One region of the Salinicola sp. CR57 genome, then DNA from elsewhere that is predicted to be linked to it. Evidence: predicted binding sites of a transcription regulator. Region 1 holds the regulator's gene; the other holds the start of a gene.

Region 1 (7,856 bases):
AGAGGAAGCCGACAAGCAGAAGAAGTTGGCCGAGATTCGAGAGGCGATGAACAACGCCGGACTGTCGATGGACGATCTGGTTGGCGAGCAGCCTCGCAAGCGTCGCGGTCGGCCGCCCAAGAACGCTAGCAAGAACTGAGACAAGGTCACGCTCCCCGGGCGGCTCTACCTGGATTCATCCCGCCCGGGTAGTTCCTGAAAAGCGCGTCTGCCAAATGGCAGGACGCGCTTTTTCGTTTCTGGCTCCCTCTTTTTGTGCTTCGCAAAGTGCGTCGTGGCTCGGAGCAATCGACCATGTCCGACGCGGCTTTCTCCTCACGCGGCCTCCTTTGCGCTAGGGGGCCGTACGCACTTCGTACTCCGGCTGCGGATCGGCGGGCATTAGTTGCAGATGAATCTCCAGAGAGGTAGGCAGGCGTTCGTGGAGCCACTCTCGCAACGGCCCGAAGAGTTGCTGGCGGAGCTGGAGCAGCGTCTCCGCCGTGATCGCGTCTATGCGCTCATCCAGCCAGTCAGCTAGTGCATCTTCATCCAGCGGAAGGGATATCTCGCTGTCCCATATCATCTGCCCGATGCGGGTCCATCCGGTAGCCGTCGGCAGGACATTCAACGCAATCGACAGCGACTTGTCATGGCGCCGGGCCGACACCGGATTGGTGCGCTCCCCGGGGCGCATTCTTGAGGCAATCAACCGAGGTCTGAGATGGTGTGTGCCGCTGGGGACCAGGGTCTCTGCATCCAGAGATAGCACGACACCATTCTTGGCCAGTTGAGGAACATGAATGTCCATGGTCGAAGCCAACTCGCGGTGCGCTTGCTGGTGGGAAGCCTCTCCATGGACCGGTAACAGCATTTTCGGTCTAAGCCACCGGTAGAGCTGGCGCAGCTCTTCACGAGCCGGATGCCCCGAGGCGTGAAGCGCGGGATCGGTGTGCTCGTCATGGACATTGACGCCAAGACGCTTGAAGCCGGCCTTGAGACGCGCGATGGGGCGCTCGTTACCGGGGATGGCGCGAGCCGAGAAGATGACGTCGTCGTCGGCCAGCAGATCGAGAGCCGGGTGTCGTCCCTGGGACAGGCGAGACAGTGCGGAGCGAGGTTCGCCCTGGCTCCCGGTGGCGATGATGAGAACCTCCTCGGCATAAAGGTAACCCAGGTCATTCGCCGGGACCCGTGGTGGGAAATCGTCGAGATAGCCCAGTTGGGTGGCGATGGAAACCATGCGTTCCATCGAGCGTCCCAGCAGCGCCACGCGACGATTGGTGCGCTCGGCAATCGCGCCCAGCGCCTTGATGCGAGCGATATTGCTGGCGAAACAGCTGACCACGACGCGTCCCCGGCACTCCCGGATGACCGACTCCAGCGCCTCGGCCGCTTCCGCTTCACTTCGGGAGTGCCCTTCGACGTCGGCATTGGTCGAGTCGGCCACGACGAGGTCCACCGGTGCCAGCGCCTGGAACTGGGCGGCGGAGAATGGCGCTCCGATGAGAGGGCGTTCATCCAATTTCCAGTCACCGGTATGCAGCACCTTGTGGCGCGGCGTGATGATGGAAAGGGCGCAGCTCTCCGGTATCGAGTGGGTCACTGGCAGGAAGGTCACGCCGAAAGGGCCGGCAGCCACCCGTGTGCCGGGCTGGATGGGCTTCAGTGCATCGACTCTCAGGCCCTGCTCCGAGAATTTGGCCCGCAACATCTCGATGGCCAGAGGCGTGGCGTAGACCGGGCAGTTCCAGCGAGGCCATATCCAGGCCAGGGCGCCGAGATGATCCTCATGACCATGGGTGATGAACACTGCAGAGGGGACCATCGCATTCGCCGCCAGATGGTCGACATCGGGGATCTGCAGGGGCTGATCGGGGAGGTCCTGGCGAATCGTCATGCCGCAATCCACGGCAATCCAGTGGCCGTCATAGCCATAGAGCGACAGATTCATGCCGATTTCACCGCATCCCCCCAGGGGATGGAATAGTAGCGGCGGATAAGTACGAGGGCGGATCTGTGCGCGCGGACGGAACATCGGCATCCTTGAAGGAGGAAATCTCGTTCCACTATAAGTCATGCGTCTCGACCCGCTCAAACGGGCGCAGACGCTGGTCGACGCTGACGAGTAGGGTACAATGCGCCGTTCGTCGGGAAGCGGCGTCACCTGGCATCGAGGCTGGTGTTGCCGTCTGCGGCTCCTCATGCGGGTCGCCAAGGCGGCGGGTCATCGATGTGTCGTTTCTGCCGAGGTGATGCCGCCGCGCCGGGTTCGGTTTCGCAACCGGGCCGAATGGTCGGTTTGAGCGCTTTTACACCCCGAGCTCTTTCCTAAAGCGCTTATGCGTTAACAGAGTGTCCTCAGAGTTATGTCGCACAACTATCGTCTCATCGTTTCCTGTCCCGACCGCGTCGGTATCGTCTCGCGGGTGTCGGGCTTCATCGCTTCCCAGGAAGGCTCGATCATCGAAGCCAACCAGCATTCCGACCTGGCTACCGGGCGCTTTTTCATGCGCTACGACATTCAGGCCAATGCGCTGAGTGCCCGGGAGTTTCGAATCGCCTTCGCGCCCATCGCCGAAGAGTTCGAGATGAGCTGGCGCCTCAGCGACTCCGACCGACGCCAGCGGCTGGTGATCATGGTTTCCAAGGAGTCGCACTGCCTGGCCGATCTGCTCTATCGCTGGTCGGCCGGGGAGCTCGAGTGCGATATCCCGTGCGTGATCTCCAACCATGACGATCTGCGCGCCATGGTGGCCTGGTACGGAATTCCATTCCATCACGTTCCGGTTGAGCCCGGTGACAAGGCGTCGGCCTTTGCCCAGACCGAGCGTCTGATCACGGCGGCCGAAGCCGACAGCGTGGTACTGGCGCGATACATGCAGATTCTGCCACCCGATCTCTGCCAGCGGTATGCCGGGCGAGTCATCAATATCCACCACAGCTTCCTGCCGTCGTTCGCCGGGGCCAAGCCTTACCACCAAGCTTTCGAGCGTGGCGTCAAACTGATCGGTGCCAGCTGCCACTACGTCACCGAGGAGCTCGACGCGGGGCCGATCATCGAACAGGACATCCAGCGCGTGTCGCATTGCCATACACCCCAGGACCTGGTGCGTCTGGGGCGCGATGTGGAAAAGGCCGTGCTCGCGCGTGGATTGCGCTGGCATCTACAGGATCGCGTGCTCATTCACGGCAACAAGACGGTGGTGTTCTCCTGATCCGCGCCACCTGACGTTCAAGGCGTCGCCGGCTGGTCGCCGTCGAACAGGCCCAGCTGGCGCTGCTCCTGCTCCGGCACCAGCCGCACGCCGACACCCAGCAGCCTGACCGGGCGCTCGCCTCGTCGCCATGCGCTTTCCAGCAGCTCATGGAAGCGCGCGTCGATGATGCCGCGAGCCCCCGTTTCCTGCGTGGTGCTTGAGAAGTCGTCGAAGCGTACCTTGACGAACTGCTTGGCAATGGCGGGGTCGCCATGGCGGGCGATGCGATCGTGGAGTTTCTCGATCAGGGGCTCGAGCGCCCCGTGACAGTCACTGAGGTGGGGCAGGTCGCGGTCATAGGTGGTCTCGACGCTGACGGATTTGCGTTCACGCGAGACGTTGACCGGACGGTCGTCGATGCCGTGCGCCAATTCGTGCAGACGGCGTCCGAACTTGCCGAACTGATCCAGCAGCTTGTCCATCGGCTGGGCCCGGAGATCGGCACAACTGGCGATCCCCAGGGTATCGAGCTTGGTCGCCGTCGCCGGCCCAACGCCATGGAGTTTCCTGACCGGCAAGTCGGTAATGAACGACTCCATCTCCGTCGGTGGGATCACAAACAGGCCGTCCGGTTTGTCCCAGTCGCTGGCGATCTTGGCAAGGAACTTGTTGGGGGCGACGCCGACCGAGATGACGATGCCTGTTCTCGCCAGGGCTTCGTCCTTGAGCCAACGAGCCATCCAGGTGGCGCTGCCCCGGAATCGGGTGACCTCGGTCACGTCAAGGTAGGCTTCATCGAGAGAGAGCGGCTCGACCAGCGGTGTCAGTTCGTGAAAGATCGCCTGGATCTGTTGCGATACTTCCCGATACTTGTTGAAGTCGGGCGGCAGCAGCTTCAACTCGGGACACAGACGCAGCGCCCGCGCCGTGGGCATGGCGGAGTGCACGCCGAATTGCCGCGCCGGGTAGTTGCAGGTAGCGATCACTCCCCGTCGCTCGGCACTTCCGCCGATCGCCAGCGGCGTATTCGCGAGCGACGGGTCGTCGCGCATCTCCACGGCCGCGTAGAAGCAGTCGCAGTCGGCATGCAGAATCTTGCGCATGGCGCCGGGCGATAGCCTCAGTGAAGGCCGCTACCGTTGCCACCGCGAATGACGCCGACGCCGAGTCCCTCGATCTCAAGGTGCTGATGCTTCAGATCGATCACGATGGGTTCGAAATCCGCGTTCTCGGCGATGAGCGTGACCCGGCTGCCCTGGCGCTGGAAGCGCTTGACGGTGACGTCGTCCTCCAGCCTTGCCACGACGATCTGGCCGTTGCGAATCTCCTGGGTGCGGTGAACGGCGAGCAGGTCACCGTCGAAGATTCCGGCATCCTTCATCGACAGTCCGCGAACCCGGAGCAGGTAGTCGGCGCTGGGCGTGAAATAGTCGGCCGGCAGGGGGCAGTATCGGTCGATGTGTTCGGTGGCCAGAATCGGGCTGCCCGCAGCGACGCTGCCGATCACCGGCAAGCCCTCGATGGCGGCTTCGGCAGGTTCGGCTTCCTGCCCGCTGGCGGGCAATCGGATCCCGCGGGAAGTGCCAGGTATCATGCGGATGACGCCCTTGCGGTCCAGCGCGCGCAGGTGCTCCTCGGCGGCGTTGGGGGAGCGGAACCCCAGCGCGCGGGCGATTTCGGCTCGTGTCGGCGGGTAGCCGAATTCGCCCATCGTCTTGACGATGAAATCATAGACGTTCTGCTGTCGTGCGGTGAGCGGTCGCGCCATCGGTCTCTCCCGGGCCTTGAGGGTCAATCAGGCGATCTGGAGCCTGCTTGGATCGCCAGGCGTTATCCAACTGGACATGGATCGGATGGAGTGGCGTCCGGTCCGCGGCCAGGCGTGTTCATGCATACAGGCTGGAATTGTATCCAGTCATTCGCGATGAGGGAAGCCTTTCGCGCCCCGACTCGGAGACTCGGGGCCCCAGGTCCGACGAAATGCTCGATTGTGTGGCTTGTGTGGGAATGATTAGAATCATAATCGTTCTAAGTCGTTGTTCTCAGGCACGAGGTATGACATGGCCCGACCCGACACCGTTACTCGTATTCTCGATACGGCGGAGGTCCTTTTTGCCGAAAAGGGGTTCGCTGAAACCTCGCTGCGCAACATCACGACTCGGGCCAAGGTCAATCTGGCGGCGGTGAATTATCATTTTGGCTCCAAGAAAGCGTTGATCCAGGCCGTGTTTGCCCGCTATCTCGATCCGTTCTCGGAGCGGCTGAATCTGGCGCTGGATGGACTGGAGGCGCGCTACCGAAAGGAGGGCGTGCCGCTCGAGGTGCTGCTGGAGCAGCTTGCCACCAGCGTTCTGGATGTGCCCGCCGAACGCAATAGCCTCAAGGTCTTCATGAAGCTACTGGGGTTGGCCTATACGCAGGCCCAGGGTCATCTGCGGCGCTATATCCAGGAGCACTACGGGGAGACGTTCCACCGTTTCGTCCGCTGCCTGCGACTGGCGACGCCGGACCTGCCGGATGCCGAGCGATTCTGGCGGCTCCATTTCATGCTGGGCACCGTGATCTTCACCCTATCTGGACTGGATGCGCTGAGGGATATCGCCGACAGCGAGTATCAGGAACACATGTCGGTCAGGGAGCTGATCCGCCATCTTCGTCCGGTCGTGGTGGCCGGCATGCAGGCGCCGCTGCCTGCGTCCCTGGAGAAGGTCGGTTCGGCTGTCGAGTGAGAGGATGACTCCTGGCACCCTCGGCCTCTGTCATGGGAACCCGCTGTCGTCTAGAATCGGGCGCTCAATGGTCTCAGGTGTTAGCTATGACTCAACCTCTCGGCCCGGTCATGCTGGATGTCGAAGGCACCCGGTTACGTGACGAAGAGCGCCAGTTGATCTCGCGAGCGGAGGTCGGTGGTGTCCTGCTGTTTGCCAGAAACACCCCGGACGTCGCCACGACCCAGGCGTTGATCGGCCAGATTCGCGAGTGTCGACCCGACATCCTGGTTGCGATCGACCAGGAAGGTGGTCGGGTGCAGCGCTTGAAGGAGGGCGTGACGCAGATACCGCCCATGGCGGTACTGGGCCACCACTTCGTGGAGTTCCCCGAGTCGGCATTGACCCTGACCCAGGACGCCGGCTGGCTGCTGGGCATGGAGATGGCCGCTTGCGGATTCGATCTGAGTTTCGCGCCTGTGCTCGATCTCGACGACGATCAGTCGCCCGCCATCGGGTCGCGAAGTTTCTCGCCGGACCCGGAGGTGGTCGCCGTGCTGGCGGGCGCCTTCATCGAGGGGCTCCACGAGGCGGGCATGGTCGCGGTCGGCAAGCACTTCCCCGGCCACGGGGGAGCGCGGCAGGATTCTCATTTCGGGGTTGCCGAGGATCCGCGCTCCTTGGCGGAGCTGCGCGAGCACGACCTGGTTCCTTTCGCCAGGCTCGCCACCAAGCTGGACGGCATCATGCCGGCTCACGTCATCTACTCCGCGTTCGACGATCGGCCCGCCGGGTTCTCTCCCAGCTGGCTTGGTATGCTGCGCGAAGAGCTCGGTTTCAAGGGCGCCATCTTCTCGGATGATCTGACCATGGCGGCGGCGCACGCGGCCGGGTCACCCAGCGAGCGGGCCGAAGCGGCCTGGGGGGCCGGTTGCGACATGGCTGTCATCTGCAATGCTCCCGCAGCGGCACGCGAGATCGTCGCGGCCTGTGAGGGCCGCCAGACCCAGCGTGTCGCCAAGCTGCGTTACGCCCGCGCCCGTCCCACGCTGGCGTCGCTCACCGCGATCTCCCGCTGGCGGCGCACCCACGCCCGTCTTGAATCGCTCAACGAGTCCGAATGACGGGTAGAGTCCCCCTGTTTTCCCGCGACGGTCGGTGATGACCCTGGCCGTCGCTCTTTCCATGGTGAACCGTAGACGATGAATCAACCCCCCTCGATCGATGCCCTGAGCTCGATGCAGGAAGTGATGGACAACGCCGATTGCCTGATCGACCAGGCGCAGGTGGAACAGGCGCTGGACCGCATGGCGGCCGATATCACGAACCAGTTGGGCGATAAGCTGCCGGTTTTCTATTGCGTCATGAACGGCGGACTGATCACCACCGGACATCTGCTGACGCGGCTCGGTTTTCCGCTGGAAGTCGACTATCTGCACGCTACCCGCTATCGCGGTGGTATCCGCGGCGGTGAGCTGTTCTGGCGAGTGTCGCCGGAGATTCCCATGGCCGGTCGCCATGTCGTGATCGTCGACGACATTCTCGACGAGGGCGCCACGTTGGCGGCCATTCTCGATTACTGCCGCCAGGCCGGAGCGGCGAGCATCTCGACGGCGGTGCTGGTCGACAAGCGACACGATCGCAAGTCGTCGCCCGATCTGAAGGCCGACTACTGCGGCCTGGAGGTCGTCGATCGCTACGTGTTCGGCTTCGGCATGGATTACAAGGGGTACTGGCGTAACGCGCCGGGTATCTTCGCGCCCAAGGGGTTGTGAGCCGACCGCTGATGCCCCGAGTCTCGTTTCAGCCCGCCTAGCGCGGGCTGAAACGTCTCTGCAGGCCGGTTTCGTTCATCATGCGCGTCGAGATCTCTTCGATCGAGAAGCGCGTGGTGTCGATGAACGGAATGTTGTGGCGGCGATAAAGCGCTTCCGCCTGGCCGATTTCCTGCATGCACTGGTCCATCGAG
Region 2 (7,856 bases), on a different contig from region 1:
CTGGCAATAGCCGAGGGGCTTCGGCCCCTTTTTTTATGCACCGAGATAGCGTAGAGCCGCGCCAGGTTGCGAGACCGATTCGGGTCGGTGTCTTAAAGGGCAACCGGCAGGGCATGCCGCAACGCCCGGTGAGAGCCATCAGCCCAAAGAGGAGCGTTCACCTTGAACTCGTTCGTCGTTCGCCACTCAGCAATCAATGAAACACGGCAGGCACCAGAGTGGCTCGTGGTCGATCAACGCTACGACGATGGCGCCGAGCCTTGCTGGATCATGTCCCGTCACGCCTTTCCGGAGGAGGCCGAAATGGAGGCTGAGCGCCTCAACGGCAACGATACGGCCCCCATCGGTAGCGTCGACTAGTGGGGTCGTGACGAATGAAGATTTGAACACCGTACTCACCGTGGTAAAGAACCCAGCACCACCGATCGGGATGATGTCATGAAGAAGATGATAGGCGCCGCCATCGCCAACTGGTTGAGAAAACCGGAAAACCGTGAGAAAGCCAAACGCACGGCCAAGCAGGCCTACGATAAGTATCAGCGCCGCAAGAAGGGAACGGCGCCCGATACAGGCCCCGACTCTCGCTGAGGCCAGTCGGCAGTCAGCGACAAATGACGCCCTATTGCGACGAACCGTGTGTCGGAAGTGCATCGTTCCGACATGGAATCGATCCGGTGCCGATGATGCTTGTTGGGATCTCGTCTGGTACTGGCTGGAACGCCACGTCAATTTTGCCAACTAAGGCGTCGATTCCTGGAAATTCACCCCCCGGTTATTGAGATGACGATAATGCACTTTAAAATCGCTTGTAAGATCAATCCCTTCCCTGGTCTTGTTACTTTCGCTTCACACTAGTGTGACAAAAAAGCTAATATCTAATCTGCATCCAGGTGAAAGCTAAATGCGTACTCCTAGATAGAAGACACGGTCGAGCATTGGCTAAGGTGGGAGCAAGCGCATGTCAAACCGCTATTTCGTTAGAACCGTCAACCCCAATACCCTGATGGAACATTTCGTGGTCGCCGATTTCCAGCAGGAGGGGGCATGCATGAACGTCTATTTCAATCGCCCCGCCGCCATCGAAGAAGCCAGGTGGCTGAATCGCCATCATCACCGCCAGCGACTCAAAGACGCGCGTTATGAATGGCAGCACAATATTCATTCACCCAGTACACTTCCGCCTCAGATCGAGCCGACGGAGCGACACTTCAAGGAGAGCGATTTCTCCTCGACGTCACCCCAGGCGACGGTCCCGGCCGGTAGAGCAGAAGACCGCCTTTCGCGAGACGATTCGCCATATCCCCGAGAGACACCAGCACAGGTCATGAAGGCACTGCTGAAGCGGCGTCTGGTGGATTGAGGCATCGAGGAGGCTAGGCCCCAGTAGGGAGGAAGAGGCGCCAACGACAGCCGGGATCGGCTGGAGCGGGTGAAGGGAATCGAACAGCGGCGGTTTTTCGAACTCCCAAGGCATTTTTTTCGCCGTCCTTACACTCAGCCATACAGATAATCCATCACTGCACGAATGCCCCATAAGGGTGCCTATCCGCCAAGCTCCGGCGATGGTGACCGTGTCTTCTCTCATCCGCGACCTCACGCCCTCGGCCTCCGGTCCCGTCAACATGGCCGGTCGTGCAGGCTCGCTGTCAGCGCCGCTTCGCTACCCCTTCGGTGAATTGGTTAGTGCCCTTGCCGTCGCATTCAGAGCGAGCACAAATATCTTGAAACATAGGAATGCTCCATTGTTAGTCAGTTTCAACTTAAACCTAGTGCCGCCTGTTATGTCATAGCAATAGCGGCAAGGCTCGAGCGCCCTTTATCAGCCAGTAGCGTTTAGCTTACATTAAAAGTCTAAGCTGCCCTCAAGGAGGAGACACGACGATGCGATTAAATCAGAGGCAAGCTCAACGCCTCGTCGAAACGGGGCTCGAGCCATTCGTCGTAGAATGGCAAGACACTCAGAATGAATCATTCCCTATCCGCATCACACACTCTGACAAAGTTATGTGCCGTACCATACCAGCTAGCACGTTCTTCTACCGGAATGCCCTCGTGCGCCGAATCGATATGCTCAGGGCCGAGGCCGAATATCACTTCGACTTCCCCTGCAATATCTGGAAAGAAGGGGATGAGGTGAAGAACCTCAAGATCACCCTTCCCATACATCGTGAATAGCTTCAGGGACCGACGCGGAACCGGCCACGAGGAAGATTTCTACTGCCTGGGCACTGGGCAACTCACATCGCCCTCCTCGCACCGCGAGTAGCTCTTCAACGTCTCGGTACGCTGCCGGGTCAGATCTCCCGGTATGTACGGGACAACGCCGAGCGCTGATCGCAGGCACGAAAAAAGCGCCCAGGCTGGGGCGCTTCACTCCCACGTTTTACAACTGGTCAGAGCAGCTTGTCCTCATTACAGGGTCGCCTGGGCGTCAGCCGTCCCAACCGTCTCTCCGACAACTCTGATGGCAACGCTCAAGGGCGATGCATCCAGCGTAAGCGGGGTCTTGTGTGAGGTGCTATAGGCCGTGTTGCCGACCATGATCGAGCCGGACCGCTGCTGGACGAGATAGAGCGGCAGTTTCTCGAGCCCCCTGACGTTTCGAAGCCTCTGCTTCGCGTGTCCCAGGGACCGGTCGCTTATCTGCCTTCCCTGCTCATCGCGAAGGGCGACAGCGTACCCCTCAGCGACGGCGCGAAAACGGAAGGACTGCGGCGTGACAGACTCGATGTGGAGCTCCGAGATCTGCCCATCACGTGCAAGTTGTACAAATTTCGAGAACTTCATGGCTACCATCCTTGGCTAGGCTTTCTCGATTTCGGAATGAAGCTTCAACACCCGGGTGCCGTCTTCCTGCTTGATCAGATACGCCGGCGTTTGCTTGGTACCCTTCCTTGTCACCTCGGTGCCCTGCAGTTTCCTGGTGACTTTCTCCTGGTACTTCCGGGTCACCTGACCTTCCGCCCAGTTGTCGCCCCACTTCCATTTGACCCACTCGCGCTGCTTGTAGTCCGACATGTCTGAAATCCCTTTCCTGTACACAACGACAATCTTGTACAATTTATTTCATCATGCCATGATGCTTTCGTCGGCACGGATCGCTGACGGAGACTTGAGCCGCGGGCCCAGTTCAGGAGCACCAACCAGACATCGACCGGTCAGGAAGACCGGCCAGCGGGAAGCCAAGGATGGCTATCATGAAACACGAGATTTCCTGCCCACGCTGCGGGCACCACGAAGCAGCCTCAAACGATACCGCCCGAGACTGGGACGAGATCAATTGCCTGGGATGTGGCGAGTTCATTGGCACCCGGGATCACCAGTTCGCTTTTGCCTCGCGCAACCACCGCATGCACACCCTGAGTCAGTCGCTGGAACTGCTGATCGAAATGTCCCGCGATAAAGCGTGGATGCGGACAATGGCCTCTGCCGCTTGAGTCAATACCAGCTTTCACACTGTTCCCTTCGGCCGCTCACCATGAGCGGCTTTTTTCGTCCAGCCGCCCATTGCGTCACCGTCGCGGCCTTTCCGGGCATCGGGAGGAAAGGATCGCCATCATTGAGGTGCCCCCCCGCCGCGCGTCGCACTCTCCTTTACGCTGGGGCGCTCCTTTCGAGATGAAGGTAAGTGGGATCGAAGTCACCCGCCTCCTGGAGCTCGTCCCAGTCGAGCACGGTGATATGAGTTCGAGTCACCTGGAGAAGTCCCTGTTTGGCGAGCATTCCGTAGACTCGACTCATATGGACCGAGCTGATGCCAAAGGCATCGGCCAGATTCGCTTGAGTGACTGGAAACTCGAAGGAGCTCCCTTCCGTAAGGCCTACCGCTTTGAGACGCATCATCAGTTCACAGACCAGATGCGCCACCCTTCCAAAGGCCTCACGCTGACCAATGTTGAGCATCCAGTCTCTGTATATGGCCGCGTCGATCAACGTCTCGCGCCACAGGGCAACCCCCAACCGAGGGTAGGTATCGCACACTTGTCGTATCTTCTCGTGGGGGATATAGCCCACGGTGCAGGAACTGATCGGAGCGAGGCCAAAATCCATCACCCCAAGGTGCAGGCTCTGAATATCGGGAATATCCCCCGGGACATGGATTGCCATGATCTGACGCCCGCCGTCGGACGTCAGTTTGTAGATGCAGGTAAAGCCCTCGATCACCACGCAGCACTGCGTGGGCCGCTCTCCCATGCGCACGATGTCGTGACCCGGTTCCAGCGATGCTATTTCCAAGGGCAAATCTCTAAGCGCTCGGATCTCTTCATTCGATACGGGATGAATACTTTGCAGCCTTCGGATCAGCAAATCGTTCGGCGAAATTGAGCGGGTCATAAGCAAGTTCACATCAGAGGATTGGGCCAAGATAACTACCTGAGAATAGCCGATGCTGTGCCTTTCGCTGTGAGCGGCAGCGAGTTCCTCGGCTACCCGGTTCGGCCGCTACATCCTGCTTCACTCGCCGTGTTCTGGGTCCGAGCCGGGACCGGACAGGAGTTGGGCGTAAAGTATCTCCTCCCTCGTAGGAGACAAAGCACCAATGGCACTCGAGCTTAACGTATGTTGGGAGCCTCCCCTCCGCGTTGATTTAGCCTCGCAGGGTGGCCGCGATTTCGCGGTCCAACATTTGCGGAGAACATCATGTTCCAGCATTCATCGAAGCTTCAGTACCCCGTAAAAGTCGACAAGCCCGATCCCCAGTTCGCGATGCTTTTGCAGCAAGCGATCGGCGGGGTCGAGGGCGAGATCCGCGTTGCGATGCAGTACTTCTTCCAGGCCATGGGAGCACGCGGCGATGACCGCATCCGCGACTTGCTCATGTCGACGGCAACGGAAGAACTCTCTCACATCGAAATGCTCGGCCACGCCGTCGCGCTCAACCTGGAAGGTGCCCCTGTCTCCTATCAGGAGGAGTCGGCCAAGGACCCCATCATCAACGCGATACTTGGCGGCGCCAATCCTCGCCACCTGCTGTCGTCCGGGCTGTCGGCAATGCCGGTCAATGCCAACGGCGTACCGTTCGATATGAGCCATGTCTATGCGACCGGCAACATCGCCGCGGACATGATGGCCAACGTTGCGGCGGAGTCCGGTGGCCGCGTCCTGGCCTCGCGGCTCTACAATTGGACCGACGACAAGGGCATGAAGGACTTTCTCTCGTTCCTTATCGCCCGTGACACCTACCATCAACAACAGTGGCTCGCGGTGATCGAAGAGCTGGGCGGACTCGAGAAGAATTTGCCGATTCCGAACTCCACCCCCAAGGCTCACGAAGCGACAGAGCACGCCTACTACTACCTCAACACCCTGACCGACAAGAAGGCGCCTGAGGGGCGCTGGAACACGGGTCCGTCGCTAGACGGCCGAGCGGAGTACTCAACACGTCAGCAGCCGGAGCCGGAGGGCCAGGAGCCCTCCCTCGGCAAAGCGCGTAAAGGCTCTGGCGCCCAAAACGAACAGATGTAATTTCTCACCTTCGGCCCATCGCCACGATGGGCCTTCAATTCCCTATCCCCTAACCCATTGGCCACGCCTACGCCAGCCTGATACTGTATGCACATCCAGCATCCTCAGGGAGCACCCAGTCATGTCTACACAGTTCAAAGCCGCCGCGTCGTATCAGCAGTTGACCCGCCGCATCCAGCGACAGATCGCCCGGGCGCGCGATCGCGAGCAGTATGCTGTCACCGTCTACCGCTTCGACGAGGACGATCCCATCGCCTGGGAGCGTATGCTCAACGAGTTCGAGGAACTGGAAGACGTCTCGGTCGATCGTGTCGGCGCGGCCGAAGCGCTGGTCACCTGGAACGCGGCGGAAACGGAAGCGGCGTCATGATCACCGTTGTCGATGTCGGCCAGGCCGCCCTGGGCGCGCCGCCCTCCTCGAGCTCCCTCGCCGCCGGCGAAGTCCACGCGGGCTTGCGGCCACCCGCGCACGACTAGCTCAAGACGGCGCCGGGTCCGAACGTCACACGGTCGATCGCCTCTTGCGCCCGAGCACGGGCCCACCGAGCCGGTGGGCCGGGGTCGCCGCCAAGTCCAATCCAAGTGATCGGCCGGTGGCCGGCGGACCGAGCCCCACCGCTTCCGGCCGGAGGCGGCGATACGAAATAGTGGCAATCGAGACCGAGACCTTCGCGATACTCTCGAGACTCGGGTTCGAGCTTGGCGAGTGCGGTATCCGCCAGCGGGCGCCGCTCGATCTGATCGCGGTTCGTCCCTCTTCCATGCATGGCTGAGACCTGGCCATACAAGAGGATTATGGCTACCAGAGTCGATGTCTGGACGTATTAAAACGGGCTAGCCCAGTAACCGCGCGGGTTGGAGGGGGATAAAAGGATATTTATGGACGGGTCTGATTACTGGAATGGAGCGGGTGAAGGGAATCGAACCCTCGTCTTAAGCTTGGGAAGCTTCTGCTCTACCATTGAGCTACACCCGCCACGGGCTAGATCGTAAAGCCGGGAACTGGGCCTTTGCAAGCCTGCATTTTGCCGCCGTCTTTCCCGGTCGTACGCCGGCGATCCACAAGAGAGAGCCCGGTCCTCCTGAGGTGGACCGGGCTCTCGATCAGCTTTCGCCTGACCAACTGACGGCCCCTGGGAACTGAATCCCGACTCCCTGGCGCCACCATCCTTGGCGAGTGCCTTGATATCTTTTCCCTGGCCGACAGTGAAAAGCTCTATCGTCACGCAATCGAAGACACAAGTCCGCTAGGGAATAAGCCGATCACTGACCCATAAAAACGATTTTAAAATCAACGCGGATTAAGTAATGAGAGGTTTTTCAGCAGCGATTTGTAACGGCAGTCCATGTCGGCCGGCGGGAGATAAAGTCGCAAAAACGGGAAGTAAAGGTAGGAAAAGTCATCAAGAAGCGTCAAAAAAATCCCCGACCAAAGTCGGGGAACCAAGGATCTACAACGAATCTCGATCTTATCTTCTCCATACGGAGGGAAATAGAGCCAATGATCTGTTTTTTTGTAAGAGATTGCCGACAAAATAGAATCACTCTTATATATCTGTCCCGCTCGTTGACCTGATTCCGGGGCTTCAGCGCACCCGTTAGACGACGTCGCGCACCCTCTCCCAGGCGTGCTCCAGATGCTCGCTCAATGCCGCCACCAACGCTGTCGCATCCCGCCGCTCGAGAGAGTCGATCATCGATTCGTGCTCGGCAACGGCGGCCGCCCACTTCTCCTCTCCCTCGTGCCCGATGAACCGAACCCGCTTGAGCTTCGACTGAAGTGAACCATGAACCTGAACCAGCGACTCATTGTGGCTCAGCGCCACGATGGCGGAGTGAATGCGCTGGTTCGTCTTGTAATAGTCGAGCCGGTTCCCTTCGCGATAATGTTCCAGCATCTCGTTGTGCAGCTCCCGCACCCACGCGATCTCCTCGTCGCTCGCTTCGGCACAGGCCAGGCGTCCTGCCAGCTCTTCGAGCGTACGGATCAACACCAGCATGTCCTGGATATCCTTTGCCGAGAAACGGCGAACCGAGGCGCCACGCTGTGGCGTCAGTTCCACCAGCCCCTCGCTGGCCAGATAGCGAAGTGCCTCTCGCAGAGGCGTCCGCGAGACGCCGAGCCGTTCGCAAAGTGGGCCCTCGTAGATCCGTTTTCCCGGCTCGAGCTCACCCTCGATGATCATGTCGCGGAGATGGCTGGTGATCGCATCGTGAAGCGAGTGCCTGGCAATCGCGGAACGCGGCGATGTCGTGTCGGACATGGCTGATCTCTTCATGGGTAGGGAACCGTTGATCGAAATAGGCGCCTGTAATGTCTCGATTCAGCCGTGGGCCGTCCCTGCGCGACCCTGCTCAGCCGAAAAGCGTGCTGACATCATACTGCGCTA

What was found. Region 1 encodes LexA, which represses DNA repair genes until DNA is damaged. Its sites were predicted from a motif close to TACTGTNTANNTANACAGTA; they were not measured.
Region 2: DOM56_RS16180 (DUF1654 domain-containing protein) is a predicted target of LexA. The motif match lies at 5,548-5,567, and genes of this name have one in related genera.

The regions. Positions count from the first base shown of each region.
Region 1 is NZ_PZJL01000006.1:146,671-154,526, forward strand. Features, by position in the region: gene DOM56_RS10735 (H-NS family nucleoid-associated regulatory protein) at 1-139, shown strand, start outside; gene DOM56_RS10740 (ribonuclease J) at 335-1,933, opposite strand; gene purU (formyltetrahydrofolate deformylase) at 2,349-3,197, shown strand; gene dinB (DNA polymerase IV) at 3,215-4,282, opposite strand; gene lexA (transcriptional repressor LexA) at 4,300-4,947, opposite strand; gene DOM56_RS10760 (TetR/AcrR family transcriptional regulator) at 5,240-5,908, shown strand; gene nagZ (beta-N-acetylhexosaminidase) at 5,995-7,011, shown strand; gene DOM56_RS10770 (hypoxanthine-guanine phosphoribosyltransferase) at 7,090-7,662, shown strand; gene DOM56_RS10775 (pyruvate, water dikinase regulatory protein) at 7,700-7,856, opposite strand, start outside.
Region 2 is NZ_PZJL01000011.1:164,922-172,777, forward strand. Features, by position in the region: gene DOM56_RS16140 (hypothetical protein) at 163-360, shown strand; gene DOM56_RS19875 (hypothetical protein) at 439-588, shown strand; gene DOM56_RS19770 (hypothetical protein) at 962-1,162, opposite strand; gene DOM56_RS20040 (hypothetical protein) at 2,053-2,175, shown strand; gene DOM56_RS16155 (DUF6482 family protein) at 2,413-2,787, opposite strand; gene DOM56_RS16160 (DUF2945 domain-containing protein) at 2,803-3,018, opposite strand; gene DOM56_RS16165 (hypothetical protein) at 3,198-3,437, shown strand; gene DOM56_RS16170 (Crp/Fnr family transcriptional regulator) at 3,595-4,365, opposite strand; gene DOM56_RS16175 (manganese catalase family protein) at 4,642-5,466, shown strand; gene DOM56_RS16180 (DUF1654 domain-containing protein) at 5,588-5,836, shown strand; gene DOM56_RS20045 (hypothetical protein) at 6,114-6,239, shown strand; tRNA gene DOM56_RS16185 (tRNA-Gly) at 6,369-6,442, opposite strand; gene DOM56_RS16190 (GntR family transcriptional regulator) at 7,065-7,730, opposite strand.